2 regions of the Streptomyces capitiformicae genome follow, and region 2 is predicted to be linked to the other one. Evidence: riboswitches for the same ligand, from Rfam matches in the RefSeq annotation. Region 2 holds a riboswitch; the other holds the start of a gene.
What was found. A riboswitch is a leader RNA that binds a small molecule or an ion and turns the genes downstream of it on or off. The one in region 2 is predicted to bind S-adenosylmethionine.

Region 1: linked by a shared signal. The riboswitch ahead of CES90_RS02775 (aminotransferase class V-fold PLP-dependent enzyme) and the one ahead of thrC (threonine synthase) in region 2 are both predicted to bind S-adenosylmethionine.

The regions. Positions count from the first base shown of each region.
Region 1 covers NZ_CP022161.1:638,763-645,890, forward strand. The annotation lists gene CES90_RS02765 (glycerate kinase family protein) at 1-23, shown strand, start outside; gene CES90_RS02770 (peptidase inhibitor family I36 protein) at 1-420, opposite strand, end outside; gene CES90_RS02775 (aminotransferase class V-fold PLP-dependent enzyme) at 554-1,915, opposite strand; SAM riboswitch class IV at 2,051-2,167, opposite strand; gene trpD (anthranilate phosphoribosyltransferase) at 2,463-3,527, opposite strand; gene qcrB (cytochrome bc1 complex cytochrome b subunit) at 3,690-5,330, opposite strand; gene qcrA (cytochrome bc1 complex Rieske iron-sulfur subunit) at 5,327-6,385, opposite strand; gene qcrC (cytochrome bc1 complex diheme cytochrome c subunit) at 6,382-7,128, opposite strand, start outside.
Region 2 covers NZ_CP022161.1:2,418,468-2,425,595, reverse strand. The annotation lists gene CES90_RS10660 (alpha,alpha-trehalose-phosphate synthase (UDP-forming)) at 1-360, opposite strand, end outside; gene CES90_RS10655 (glucosyl-3-phosphoglycerate synthase) at 646-1,590, opposite strand; SAM riboswitch class I at 1,737-1,916, shown strand; gene thrC (threonine synthase) at 1,935-3,221, shown strand; gene CES90_RS10645 (MoaD/ThiS family protein) at 3,343-3,618, shown strand; partial or broken gene CES90_RS10640 (cold-shock protein) at 4,081-4,281, shown strand; gene groL (chaperonin GroEL) at 4,684-6,306, shown strand; gene CES90_RS10630 (NADH:flavin oxidoreductase) at 6,517-7,128, shown strand, end outside.

The sequences.
Region 1 (7,128 bases), 1.8 Mb from region 2:
CTTCTTCCAGCACCACTGTGTGATCGAGGCCGGCTTGGGGATGGAGCCGATGAGCGACCCGTACATTCCGGTCTTGCGCACGATCTGCCGCTCCGCGCCGCTCTCGGTCTTCCCGTACCAGACCTTCGTGGTGCGGTTCCACACCGAGCGCGCGAACCGCTTGGGGTCGCGCGGCTTCCACACGCCCTTGCCGCACCTGTGGCTGTCGGTCGCCTTCACCGACCACGCGCCCTGGCCCCGCTTGAAGTCCTTCTTGCCCCACAGGCACAGATGCCCCTGGACGCAGTCCCTCTTCGCGGACGCCGCCACCTCACCGGCTTCGGCCGCCCGCGCCTGAGTCCCGCCGCCCGACAGCACCGCGGCCGCCGCCATCGCCGAGGCGGCCGCGAACACCCCTATCCGATTCTTCCCGTTGGTCATCTGCTCTCCCCCTGGTGATCGGCCCACCGGACCGACCGATCACTCTAGCCACCCCCCTCTTCCCCGAACACATGTCCCCTGAGCCAATGTCCGCGGATCAGACAGCTCAGACAGCTCAGACAGCTCAGACAGCTCAGACAGCGGGTACGCAACGCCCGTCCACCGTGCGGTAGTCCCACTTGGCGCCCTGCCGCACCAACTCCTTGACGGCGCCCACGAACCGCTCCACGTGCTCGTCGGGCGTACCCGCCCCGAAGCTCACCCGGATCGCGTTGAGGGACTTCTCACCGGGCGCGGCCTCGGGGGCACCGCACTCGCCCTGGGCCTCCGGGGCGCTCCCGAGCAGCGTGCGGACCAGGGGATGGGCGCAGAAGAGACCGTCGCGTACGCCGATGCCGTACTCGGCGGAGAGGGCGGCGGCGAAGTGGGAGCTGTTCCAGCCGTCGACGACGAAGGAGATGACGCCGACACGCGGGGCGTCGTCCCCGAAGAGGGAGAGGACACGCACCTCCGGCACCTCGGCGAGACCGGCGCGCACGGTGTCGATCAGGTACTGCTCACGCGCGACCAGCGTGTCGAACCCGGCCTCGGTGAGGGCCTTGCAGGCGGAGGCGATGGAGTAGGCGCCGATGACGTTGGGCGAGCCGGCCTCGTGCCGAGCGGCGGTGACATGCCACTCGACGTCGACCCCGCCGTCGGCCCGCCGGGCCACCTTGCGGGAGGCGCCGCCACCGGCCAGGTACGGCTCGGCCTCGCTGAGCCAGTCCGCCCGCCCGGCGAGGACGCCCGACCCGAACGGCGCGTACAGCTTGTGCCCCGAGAACGCGACCCAGTCGACAGCCAACTCCCGTACCGATACGGGGTGATGGGGCGCCAGCTGAGCGGCGTCGAGCACGATCCGCGCCCCGTGCACGTGCGCGGCGGCGGCGAGCTCACGCACCGGCCAGATCTCGCCGGTGACGTTCGACGCACCGGTGACACAGACGAGGGCGGGGCCGTGCGGGTCACGGTCGACGAGCGCCCGCTCCAGCGTGGCCACGGCCTCGGCGGGCGTACGCGGCGCGTCGAGGTAGGTGACCCGCGCGTCGCGCCACGGCAGCAGCGAGGCGTGGTGCTCGGTCTCGAAGACGAAGACCTGGCAGTCGGCGGGCAAAGCGGCGGCGAGGAGGTTGAGCGAGTCGGTGGTCGACCGCGTGAACACGACCTGGTCGTCCTCCCGGCAGTCGAGGAACTCGGCGACCGTACGGCGGGCGTTCTCGAACAGGTCGGTGGACAGCTGCGACAGGTACCCGGCGCCCCGGTGCACGCTCCCGTAGTACGGGGCGTACGCCGCCACGTCGTCCCACACCCGCTGCAGCGCGGGGGCGCTGGCGGCGTAGTCGAGCGCGGCGTAGGTGACCTCGCCGCCGGTGACGAGCGGGACGGTGACATCCCGACCCAGAACGGGCAGCAGGGTGCAAACGGACTGGTCGGCGGCAAGGGTGGAGACAGACATGGCGGAACTCCCGTGAAGGCAGGCGGAATTCACCGGCGAGCGGACATGGCTCTGCGGCGGTGAGGGGAAAAGGGGTGTGCGGAGGCGGGGCTCTGCGGCCCTATCGCATTCGCTTGCTCACGGAAGGCTCCTCGACGACCGCGCTTGCCGAGGACCTCGCTGCCCACGGCCTGGTCTTCACCCGGGGCACCCCGCCACGGACGGAGGGTTGCCGGACAGCCGGCCGGGGCCTTGTGGCTGTCACTCATGACCTGACGAAGAACGTACGTGACGTGATCGCCGCGGCGCAACTCCTGTCCGGATACCGGAACAAGGGCGCCTCATAGCTCGGGAAGTTGGCGTGGTTTGGCGGGTGCGGGTGGGTGGGGGCTTGTCGCGCAGTTCCCCGCGCCCCTGAAAAGCAGGGGCTGCGCCCCGTGCTTTTCGTCTTTTAGGGGCGCGGGGAACTGCGCGAGCAACCCACCACCCACCCGCACCCGAAAAGGCACCCGGGGGGGTCGAAGGGGCGCAGCCCCTGGGGATGGGACGGGTAGGGGCGGCGGGGGCGCTACCGGTTGGTGGCCGCGACCCACCGTTCGAGGACCGTCCGCGCCGCCCCCGAGTCGATCGACTCGGCGGCCCGCTCCATGCCACCCCGCAGCTGCTCCGCCAGCGTCCCTGCCCCCGGCTCCAGCGCCACCAGCGCCGCCGCCGAGTTCAACAGCACCGCATCCCGCACCGGCCCGGTCTCCCCACCCAGCAACCGCCGCGCGACATCCGCGTTGTAGGACGCGTCGGCCCCGCGCAACGCCTCGACCGGCACCAGATCCAGCCCCACATCCCGCGGATCGAAGGACTCCTCCGTCACCTTGCCGTCCCGTACGACCCACACCCGGGACGTGGCCGTCGTGGTCAGCTCGTCGAGACCGTCGTCGCCCCGGAAGACGAGCGACGAGTTGCCGCGCTCGGCGAAGACACCGGCCATGATCGGCGCCATACGGGGGTCTGCCACACCGACCGCCTGGGCCTTGACCATCGCGGGGTTGGCCAGCGGCCCCAGCGCGTTGAACACGGTCCGGATGCCCAACTGCCCGCGCGCCGCGGCCACATGCCGCAGCGCCGGGTGGAACTTCACCGCGAAGCAGAAGGTGATCCCGGCCTCCTCGGCGACCTCCGCCACCCGCTTCGGCGTCAGCTCCAGATTGACACCGAGCTTCTCCAGCACATCGGACGCACCGGACGCCGACGAAGCGGCCCGGTTGCCGTGTTTGACGACCTTCGCCCCCGTACCGGCGACGACGATCGACGACATCGTGGAGATGTTGACCGTCTTGGCGCCGTCCCCGCCCGTACCGACGATGTCGACGGTCTTACCCGACACCTCGATGACGTTGGCGTGCTCGTACAGCGCCCGCACCAGCCCGGTGATCTCCTCGACGGTCTCGCCCTTGGCCCGCAGCGCCACCACGAACCCGGCGATCTGCGCGTCCGTCGCCTCGCCGCGCATGATCTGGTCCATCGCCCAGAACGTCGCGCCGGCGTCCTGGTCGCGCCCGGACAGCAGCGCGTTCAGCACCTCGGGCCAGGAACGGCCCGCCGCGGTGTCGCCTCCAGCGGGGGTCACAGCGCTCATAAGGCCGCTCCTGAGTGTCGTAGATCACAGACATGGATCAGAACAGTGTGAACCCCACCCTATCCAGCTCCACGCACGGCGAAGGGCCCCCGTCCGAAGATCGGACGGGGGCCCTTCGACCGTGGTGTGGCGAAGCGAGCCGGCGATCAGGCCGGCAGGCGATCAGTGGTGGCCGTGGCCGCTCGTGATCTCCTTGTACTCCTCGACGGTGGGCTTGGCGATCTGGCTGTCCTCGCCGTAGTAGCCCCTGTTGAGCTTGACCCGGAGCTTCTCGCGGCGCGTGATCTTGCGGGCGACACCGTTCTCGTCGACCGCGGGACCGATCTCGGCCGGCGCGTACTGCTCGTGCGCGGTGAGCGTGTGCAGCTGCTCCTGGCTGAGCGGCTCGTGGACCTCGATGAACTCACCGTGCGGCAGGCGCTTGATGATGCCGGTCTCGCGACCGTGCAGGATCTTGTCCCTGTCCCGGCGCTGCAGGCCGAGGCAGATCCGCTTGGTGATGATGAACGCGAGGACCGGGGCCACGAAGAACGCGATCCGGACGAACCAGGTGATGGCGTTGATCGACAGGTGGAAGTGGGTCGCCCAGAGGTCGTTTCCACCACCGATCAGCAGAACCATGTACCAGGTGATCCACGCGACACCGAAGGCCGTACGGGTCGGGGCGTTGCGCGGGCGGTCCAGGATGTGGTGCTCGCGCTTGTCGCCGGTGACCCAGGACTCGATGAACGGGTAGACCGCGATCGCGACCAGGACCAGCGGGAAGATCACCAGCGGGATGAACACACCCAGGACGAGCGTGTGACCCCAGAAGTTGATCTCCCAGCCCGGCATGACACGGATCAGACCCTCGGAGAAGCCCATGTACCAGTCGGGCTGGGCGCCGGTCGACACCTGGTCCGGACGGTAGGGACCCATGGTCCAGATCGGGTTGATCGTGGCGATCGCCGAGATGATCGCGATGACACCGAAGACCAGGAAGAAGAAGCCTCCGGCCTTCGCCATGTACACGGGAAGCAGCGGCATACCGACGACGTTGTTGTTCGTCTTGCCGGGGCCCGCGAACTGCGTGTGCTTGTGGTAGAAGACCAGGATCAGGTGCGCCACCATCAGACCGAGCATGATGCCCGGCAGCAGCAGGACGTGGACCGAGTAGAAGCGGGCCACGAAGTCGCCGCCCGGGAACTCGCCGCCGAAGAGGAAGAACGACAGGTACGTGCCGACGATCGGCACGGACAGGACCGCGCCCTCCATGAAGCGGACACCGGTGCCGGAGAGCAGGTCGTCCGGGAGCGAGTAACCGGTGAAGCCGGTGAACATGCCGAGGACGAACAGCAGGAAGCCGAACAGCCAGTTGATCTCACGCGGCTTGCGGAACGCGCCGGTGAAGAACACGCGCATCATGTGCACGAACATGCCGGCGAGGAAGACCAACGCGGCCCAGTGGTGGATCTGCCGGATCAGCAGACCACCGCGCACATCGAAGGAGATGTGCATGGTCGAGTTGAACGCCTCGGACATCAGCTGTCCCTGGAGCGGGACGTAGGAGCCGTGGTACTCCACCTCGTTCATCGACGGGTGGAAGAACAGCGTCAGGTACACACCCGTGAGGATGATGATGATGAAGCTGTACATGCAGATCTCGCCCAGCATGAACGACCAGTGGTCGGGGAAGATCTTGCGCATGTTGGCCTTGGCCAGGGAGTAGATCCCGAGCCGGCCGTCGGCCCAGTCGGCGACTCGCTCGCCGGCCGGTGCCTTGCCGCGCTTGTCGCGCGCCTCGGTGGTGGTCGTAGTGCTCATCCGCGCTCCCAGAAGGCAGGACCGACGGGCTCTTCGAAGTCGCTGACCGCTTCGAGGTAGCCGTCTTCACCGACGGTGATCCTCAGCTGCGGAAGAGCGTGACCCGCAGGGCCGAAGATGACCCGCCCGCCGTCGGCGAGGTCGAAGGTGGACTGGTGGCAGGGGCAGAGGGCGTGGTGCGTCTGCTGCTCGTACAGGGAGATCGGGCAACCCACGTGGGTGCAGATCTTCGAGTACGCCACGATGCCTTCGTGCGACCACTCCAGCTCGCGCTTGTCCTTGATGTCGCCCGGCTGGAGCCGGATGATCATCAGGGCGTCCTTGGCGATGTTCTTCTGGAAGTCGTGGTCGTGCTCGTTCAGGCCGTCCGGCATGGCGAAGGTCAGCGACCCGACCGCGACGTCCGAGGGACGCAGCGGCTCCATGGTGTTCATGTTGACGAGCTTCTTGCCCTTGGCCCAGGTGGTGTGCCGCAGCGAGGTGCCGGGCAGCGGACCGAGGTCGCGCAGCAGGACCACACCGGCGAGCGGGACCATGGCCAGCGCGCCGAGCATCGTGTGGCGAATCAGCTTGCGACGGCCGATCACCGACTCGGCGGCGCCCTGCTTGAAGTCCGCGTGGACCTGCGCGCGGACCTCGGGCGAGGCCTCGATCGGGTGCCGCTCGTCGGCGATCTCCACGTCGGACATCAGGGTGCGGGCCCAGTGGACCGCGCCCGCGCCGATGCAGAACAGGGCCAGACCGAGGGTCATGCCCAGCGCGAAGTTCAGCGCGCTGATGTGACCGATCGGCCAGACGTAGATCGCCTTGTCGACGGGGATCGCCACGTACGCGGCGATGAACGCGATCGTGGACAGCATCGACACCGTGAACAGCAGGGCGACCGTGCGCTCGGACCGCTTGGCGGCTCGCTCGTCGATGTCCTGGATCCGGTGCTCGTGGGGCGGGAGGCCAGGGTCCGCGAAGGGGTTCTTCTCGTCCGCGACCTTCACCGCGCCGTGCGCGTCGCCCTGCTCAGCGGGCAGGTTCTCTTCTGGAATCTCTTGGCTACTCATGACTTCTTGGCCTTTGCGGTCCGAGCGGCGACCCAGACGGCGACGGCGATCAGCGTGCCGAGCCCGAACACCCAGCCGAAGAGGCCTTCGCTGACCGGGCCGAGCCCGCCGAGGCTGAGGCCACCGGGCTCCACGGTGTCGTCGCTGTTGACCGCTTCGAGGTACGCGATGATGTCCTTCTTGTTCTCCTCCGACAGCGTGGTGTCGGGGAAGGACGGCATGTTCTGCGGGCCGGTCTGCATGGCCTCGTAGATGTGCTTCGGGTCGACACCCTCAAGGCTCGGCGCGTACTTGCCCTCGGACAGCGCACCGCCCTTGCCGGTGAAGTTGTGGCACTGAGCGCAGTTGGTACGGAAGAGCTCGCCGCCCTCGGCGATGTCCGCGCCCTCGGGGTTGTACGCGTTCTCGGTCGGGATCTCCGGACCGGCGCCCAGCGAGGCGACGAACGCCGCGAGCTGGTCGATCTGGGCCTGCGAGTAGACGACCGGCTTCTTCGGAACCTGCGCGCCCGGCTGCTGGGCCGGCATACGCCCGGTGCCGACCTGGAAGTCGACGGCCGCCGCGCCCACACCCACCAGGCTGGGACCGTCGGTGGTGCCCTGACCGCCGGTGCCGTGGCAGCTCGCGCAGCCCACGGCGTAGAGCTTCTTGCCCTCCTCGATGGTGAGGGTCTGGGCGGTCTCATCGGCCTTGGCCGGTGCCGCGGGCGCGAAGGCGGTGAACAGCCCCCCGGTGGCCGCCAG
Region 2 (7,128 bases):
CTGCGCGCGGAACTCGGCACCGAAGGACGGTTCCAGCGGGGTCTGGTACAGCATGTGGTGCACGAACCACAGCGTGGAGTTGGCGACGCCGTTGTACGCGTCGTGGTGCACGTCGGCGGGGATGTCCAGCATCCGTACGCCGGGCTCGCCGATGCCTCGCCGTACGGCCTCTCGGTCGCCGGCGCCGAGGGCCGAGCAGACCCATACCGCGCCGGCGTCCGGGTCGATCGCGGAAAGGCCCGACACGAGGCCGCCACCACCGCGCTTCGCTGTGATTTCGCCGGTTGCCACGTCCAGGGTGTACGAGACGGGGCCGCGGTTGGAGGCGACGAGGATCTGTGCACCTTGCGTTGATGCCATAGGGCTCAACCTAGCCAAGGGGTTCGGTGGGCAAACGTACGGGTTGGGCTGGATGCCGGTGCCCAGCGGGGTGAGGGGTGCCTGTGCGTTGGCGGGTGCGGGCAGGTGGGGCTTGTCGCGCCCCGCGGCGGAGCCGCATATCGATACAGCCCCGCGCCCCTGAAAAGCAGGGGCTGCGCCCCGTGCTTGTCGGCCCGCAGGGCCGTGTCTTTCAGGCGCGCCGGGGAACTGCGCGAGCAACCACAAACCACCCGCAGCCGTCACTTCACAGCTCGGCCCCCTTCATCACGCGGCCCTTCGTTTCATGTACTCCGCGATCTCCACCATCGGCGGCCTCTCCTCCATGTCCACCGAGTGCGTGCGGGGCTCGAAGCCCTGCTCGCCTCGTTCGAACTGGGTCAGCACCGGACGGATGAGGTGGCCGCGGGCCAGCCTCAGTTGGGCGGTGCGGTAAATGGCCGCGGACATACGGCCGAGGGCCTGGCCGTCCTGGTGGCGGTGTTTGCGGACGCCGACGTCGACCTGGGCGAGGGCGTCGAGGCCGACCAGGTGCAGGGCGTCGACGAGCATGCCCAACTCCACGCCGTAGCCGACGGGGAACGGGAGCTGTTCCAGCAGGGAGCGGCGGGCCGCGTACTCGCCGCCGAGTGGCTGGACGAAACCGGCGAGCTGCGGCCAGTGCATGTTCAGCAGGGGGCGCGCCATCAGTTCCGTCACCCGGCCGCCCTGGCCGGCGGCAGAGCCGAGGGGGCGGTCGTACATCGCCTTGACGAGGTCGACACCGGGGTCGGTGAGCAGGGGGCCGACGATCCCGGAGACGAAGTCGGACGAGAACTCCTTCAGGTCCGCGTCGACGAAGCAGACGATGTCGCCGGTCGTGACGAGCAGCGAGCGCCACAGGACCTCGCCCTTGCCGGGCACGGTCGGGATGCGCGGGAGTATCTCGTCGCGGTGGACGACCTTCGCCCCAGCCGCGGCGGCCACCTGGGACGTTCGATCGGTGGAACCGGAGTCGACGACCACGATCTCGTCGACGAGCGGGACCTGTTGCATGAGGTCGTGGCGGATGATCGCGACGATCTCGCCGACCGTCGCCTCCTCGTTGAGCGCGGGCAGGACGACACTGACCGTCTGGCCGGTGGCCCGTTTCGCGGCCATGATCTTGTGGAGCGGGCGGTCGGTCACGGACCAGGAGCGGGTGCTCAGCCAGCGCTCGACTTCGTTCAGCACAGTGCGCGGCTCCTCTGCGGTGTGAGCGGTGTGATGCGTCTCGCGGTTCGGACGGCTCCCTCAACTGTCGTGGCCTTCGGTTACAGTCTTGGACAACGCTGATGACCATCGCATGTCGAGGGTCGTTTGCGTATACAACCAAATACCGCTCATCCAGAGGGGCAGAGGGATACGGCCCGATGAAGCCCCGGCAACCCTCCAGCCGGTCTCGTAGCGATCACTGCCACAGGCGCGTGACGCACGTGGCGATTCGCACCGCGAGGCTCCCGGCTAGGGAAGGTGCCAAATCCGTCTCACGGCGAGATGCGTCGTGAGGAAGATGAGGAGAAAGGGCCTCGCCTCACATGGCTGTGCAGACTGTTGCAAGCTCCACGAACTCCACCGTCGACCTCGGTTCCGCCGCGGCCCTGAGCTGCCGCGAGTGCGGTCACCAAGTACCCCTCGGCCCGGTCTTCGCCTGCGAGGAGTGTTTCGGGCCGCTGGAGATCGCGTACGACTTCTCCGCGTACGACACGGAGGAGCTGCGCAAGAAGATCGAGTCCGGCCCGGCGAACATCTGGCGTTACGCCCCCCTGCTGCCCGTCCCGGCCGACGTGGCCGACAAGCCGAACATCAACCCCGGCTGGACCCAGCTCGTCAAGGCCGACAACCTCGCGCGTGAGCTCGGCGTCGACGCCGGCAAGCTGTTCGTCAAGGACGACTCCGGCAATCCGACGCACTCCTTCAAGGACCGCGTCGTCGCCCAGGCACTGGAGGCCGCCCGCGCCTTCGGCTTCACCACGCTCTCCTGCTCCTCCACCGGCAACCTCGCCGGTGCCGTCGGCGCCGCCGCCGCCCGCGCCGGCTTCCGCTCCTGCGTGTTCATCCCGCACGACTTGGAGCAGGGCAAGGTCGTCATGGCCGCGGTCTACGGCGGCGAGCTCGTCGGTATCCAGGGCAACTACGACGACGTGAACCGCTTCTGCTCCGAGCTGATCGGCGACCCGGCCGGCGAGGGCTGGGGCTTCGTCAACGTCAACCTGCGGCCGTACTACGCCGAGGGCTCCAAGACGCTGGCGTACGAGATCTGCGAGCAGCTCGGCTGGCGGCTGCCGGACCAGCTCGTCGTGCCCATCGCCTCCGGGTCGCAGCTCACGAAGATCGACAAGGGGCTCCAGGAGCTGATCAAGCTCGGGCTCGTCGAGGACAAGCCGTACAAGATCTTCGGTGCGCAGGCCGAGGGCTGCTCGCCGGTGTCCGTCGCGTTCAAGGCGGGCCACGACGTCGTACGGCCGCAGAAGCCGGACACGATCGCGAAGTCGCTCGCGATCGGCAACCCGGCGGATGGTCCTTACGTTCTCGATATCGCTCGGCGCACCGGTGGGGCGGTCGAGGACGTGACCGATGAGCAGATCGTGGACGCGATCAAGCTGCTCGCGCGGACGGAGGGGATCTTCGCGGAGACCGCGGGCGGGGTGACCGTCGGTGTGACCCGGAAGCTCATTGAGAGCGGGGTTCTTGATCCCTCTCTCACCACGGTCGTTCTCAACACGGGTGACGGGCTCAAGACGTTGGATGCGGTGGCCGGGACCGGGCTTACTGCGACGATTCGTCCCAACCTTGAGTCGTTCCGTGAGGCTGGTCTTGCGTAAGAGCTGCTAGTCGTTCGGCTGCGGGCAGGTGGGGGCTTGTCGCGCCCACGCGGCGGCAGCCGCGCATTCAATACCGCCCCGCGCCCCTTAGGTTCGCCGCACTCCCCGGAGGTCACAAGTCATGTCCGTCAATGTCCGCATCCCGACCATTCTTCGCACCTACACCGGTGGTCAGGCCGAGGTTCAGGCCGAAGGGGCCACCCTCGCCGAGGTCATCGCCGATCTGGAGAAGAACCACACCGGGATCGCTGCCCGGGTTCTGGACGACCAGGGCAAGTTGCGGCGGTTCGTGAATGTGTACGTGAATGACGATGATGTCCGGTTCGAGCAGGGGCTGGAGACGGCGACCCCGGATGGGGCCGGCGTCTCGATCATCCCGGCTGTCGCGGGTGGCTGACCTTCGTTCAGTACTCGCCGGTAGTAACCGTGGGTAACACTGGTTACTCGCTGTTCATCGAATTGCCCCCTCCGCGAGAGAAGCGGAGGGGGTAATTCTCTATGGTTGAGCGCGGTAGAGTTGGGGAACCCGGTTCGATCGCCGTAGTGATTTCATGCCGGGCGCATATCTGATCGCGCCGCACGCCCTATGTGAAGTAGCCAAAGTGTGCACGGCATTTGCGTGTTTCGTTCCTTTTATGGAGCCCGACTTGCCCTGAATTCGGGCGAATTGTTCGTACATTCCCGAACCCGCGTGTCCAGATTTCTCGTCCGATTGACCTGTTGCAGACGGCAGTTGGACAGATACATTCAGCCGCGGTCGACGCGTTCCGGCGCACACCCCCAACCGTTGGGGGGTGAGGTCTGACCCGGATCCGCGAAGTGCGGATCTGCGCAAGGGCCAGTAATAGGGGAGTTAGGCATGGCTCAGGGCACCGTCAAGTGGTTCAACGCGGAGAAGGGGTACGGCTTCATCGCGGTCGACGGTGGTGCGGATGTATTCGTCCACTACAGCGCGATCCAGATGGACGGTTACCGCACCCTGGAAGAGGGCCAGCGGGTCGAGTTCGAGATCTCGCAGGGTCAGAAGGGGCCGCAGGCGGACATGGTCCGACTGGCGGCCGCTGAAGTAACGCGCCGGGTTCAACGCAGCGACGTTCTTCGTTCTTCTTCGGAGGGCTCGCATCCCGTCAGGGGTGCGAGCCCTCTGGTGTGTGCGGACTCCGTGTCGGGGCGGGGGCGGGGGCGGGGGCGCGTGCGCGGTCGTGTGCGAGGTCGCGTCCGGGCGCGCGGGGGGCGCGTTCACCTGCGGATCACCGGCTGACTACCGAGAGCCGCTTGCACTCGCATGGGTCGAGTGCTAATCATTGGCGTTAGCACTCTGAAGGTGAGAGTGACAACGAGGACCGGGTCGGTGAGGCCCGCAGGCCGGGTGGGGCAAGGAACCACGAGGCAGGCAGGCCGTCCGTCGCGGGCGCCAGCACGGTCCGGAGCAATCCACCCCAGTCCGGGAGGACCACTTCACATGGCCAAGATCATCGCGTTCGACGAGGAGGCGCGGCGCGGCCTCGAGCGCGGCATGAACCAGCTCGCGGACGCCGTCAAGGTGACGCTCGGCCCCAAGGGCCGGAACGTCGTCCTCGAGAAGAAGTGGGGCGCCCCCACGATCACCAACGATGGTGTGTCCATCGCCAAGGAGATCGAGCTCGAGGACCCGTACGAGAAGATCGGCGCCGAGCTGGTCAAGGAAGTCGCCAAGAAGACGGACGACGTCGCCGGTGACGGTACGACCACGGCGACCGTTCTCGCCCAGGCCCTGGTCAAGGAGGGCCTGCGCAACGTAGCCGCCGGTGCCAACCCGATGGCCCTCAAGCGCGGTATCGAGAAGGCCGTCGAGGCCGTCTCCGGTGCGCTGCTCGACCAGGCCAAGGAGGTCGAGACCAAGGAGCAGATCGCCTCCACGGCCTCCATCTCCGCCGCCGACACCCAGATCGGCGAGCTCATCGCCGAGGCCATGGACAAGGTCGGCAAGGAAGGCGTCATCACCGTCGAGGAGTCGCAGACCTTCGGTCTGGAGCTTGAGCTCACCGAGGGCATGCGCTTCGACAAGGGCTACATCTCGGCGTACTTCGCGACCGACATGGAGCGCATGGAGGCGGTGCTCGAGGACCCCTACATCCTCATCGCCAACTCCAAGATCACGAACGTCAAGGACCTGCTCCCGCTCCTGGAGAAGGTCATGCAGTCGGGCAAGCCGCTGCTGATCATCGCCGAGGACGTCGAGGGCGAGGCCCTGTCGACCCTGGTCGTCAACAAGATCCGCGGCACCTTCAAGTCCGTCGCCGTCAAGGCCCCGGGCTTCGGTGACCGTCGCAAGGCGATGCTGAACGACATCGCCATCCTCACCGGCGGCGAGGTCATCTCCGAGGAGGTCGGTCTCAAGCTGGAGAACACCTCCCTGGACCTCCTGGGCCGCGCCCGCAAGGTCGTCATCACCAAGGACGAGACCACCGTCGTCGACGGTGCCGGCTCCTCCGAGCAGGTCGCGGGCCGCGTGAACCAGATCCGCGCCGAGATCGAGAACAGCGACTCGGACTACGACCGCGAGAAGCTCCAGGAGCGCCTGGCGAAGCTCGCGGGCGGCGTGGCCGTCATCAAGGCCGGTGCCGCGACCGAGGTCGAGCTCAAGGAGCGCAAGCACCGCATCGAGGACGCCGTTCGCAACGCGAAGGCGGCCGTCGAGGAGGGCATCGTCGCCGGTGGTGGCGTGGCCCTGCTCCAGGCCTCCCAGGTCTTCGAGAAGCTGGAGCTCGAGGGTGACGAGGCGACCGGCGCCCAGGCCGTGAAGCTCGCCCTTGAGGCCCCGCTGAAGCAGATCGCCGTCAACGCCGGCCTCGAGGGCGGCGTCGTGGTGGAGAAGGTCCGCAACCTCACCCCCGGCCACGGCCTGAACGCCGCGACCGGCGAGTACGTCGACCTGGTCAAGGAAGGCATCATCGACCCGGCGAAGGTCACGCGCTCCGCTCTGCAGAACGCCGCCTCCATCGCCGCGCTCTTCCTCACCACCGAGGCCGTCATCGCCGACAAGCCGGAGAAGGCCGCCGCGCCCGCCGGTGGCGGTATGCCGGGCGGTGACATGGACTTCTGATCGACCTCTGGTTGATCACCGTCCTTCAGTACCGAGGGCGGCACTCCCTGGAGACAGGGGGTGCCGCCCTCGGGCGTTTCGACGTGTCCGGGATCACAGTTCGTGGGGTGTGGCGGCGGAATCCCGTACCGGACGGAGTGGTTGACGCATGGGTAGGTCCATGCATGTGCACATATTGTCAGTCAGTCCCCTGCTCCGAGGAGTCCCCACGTGTCCACCGCCACCTCCGCCTCCCCTTTTCGCGCCGCCGAGATCCTGTCCCGGCCCGTCAGCATCAACGGGCTGACCGTGCCCAACCGCATCGCGATGGCGCCGATGACCCGGATGTTCTCGCCGGGTGGGGTGCCCGGTGCGGATGTGGCGTCGTACTACGGGCGGCGGGCGGCCGCGGGGGTGGGGCTGATCGTCACCGAGGGGACGTACGTCGGGCATGAGTCGGCCGGGCAGAGCGACAGCGTCCCGCGGTTCCACGGGGAGGAGCAGCTGGCCGGGTGGGCGAAGGTCGCCGAGGCCGTGCACGCTGCCGGGGGGACGATCGTGCCGCAGTTGTGGCACATCGGGATGGTGCGGAAGCAGGGGGAGCCGCCGTTCGCGGAGGCTCCGGCCGTCGGGCCGTCCGGGGTGCGTCTCGACGGCACCGAGGGCGAGGGCAAGGCCATGACCCGGAGTGATCTGGATGATGTGATCGGCGCTTTCGCCGAGTCCGCCGCGGCCGCCGAGCGCATCGGCTTCGACGGGATCGAGCTGCACGGCGCCCACGGCTACCTCATCGACCAGTTCCTGTGGGCCGGCACCAACCGCCGTACCGACGCCTACGGTGGT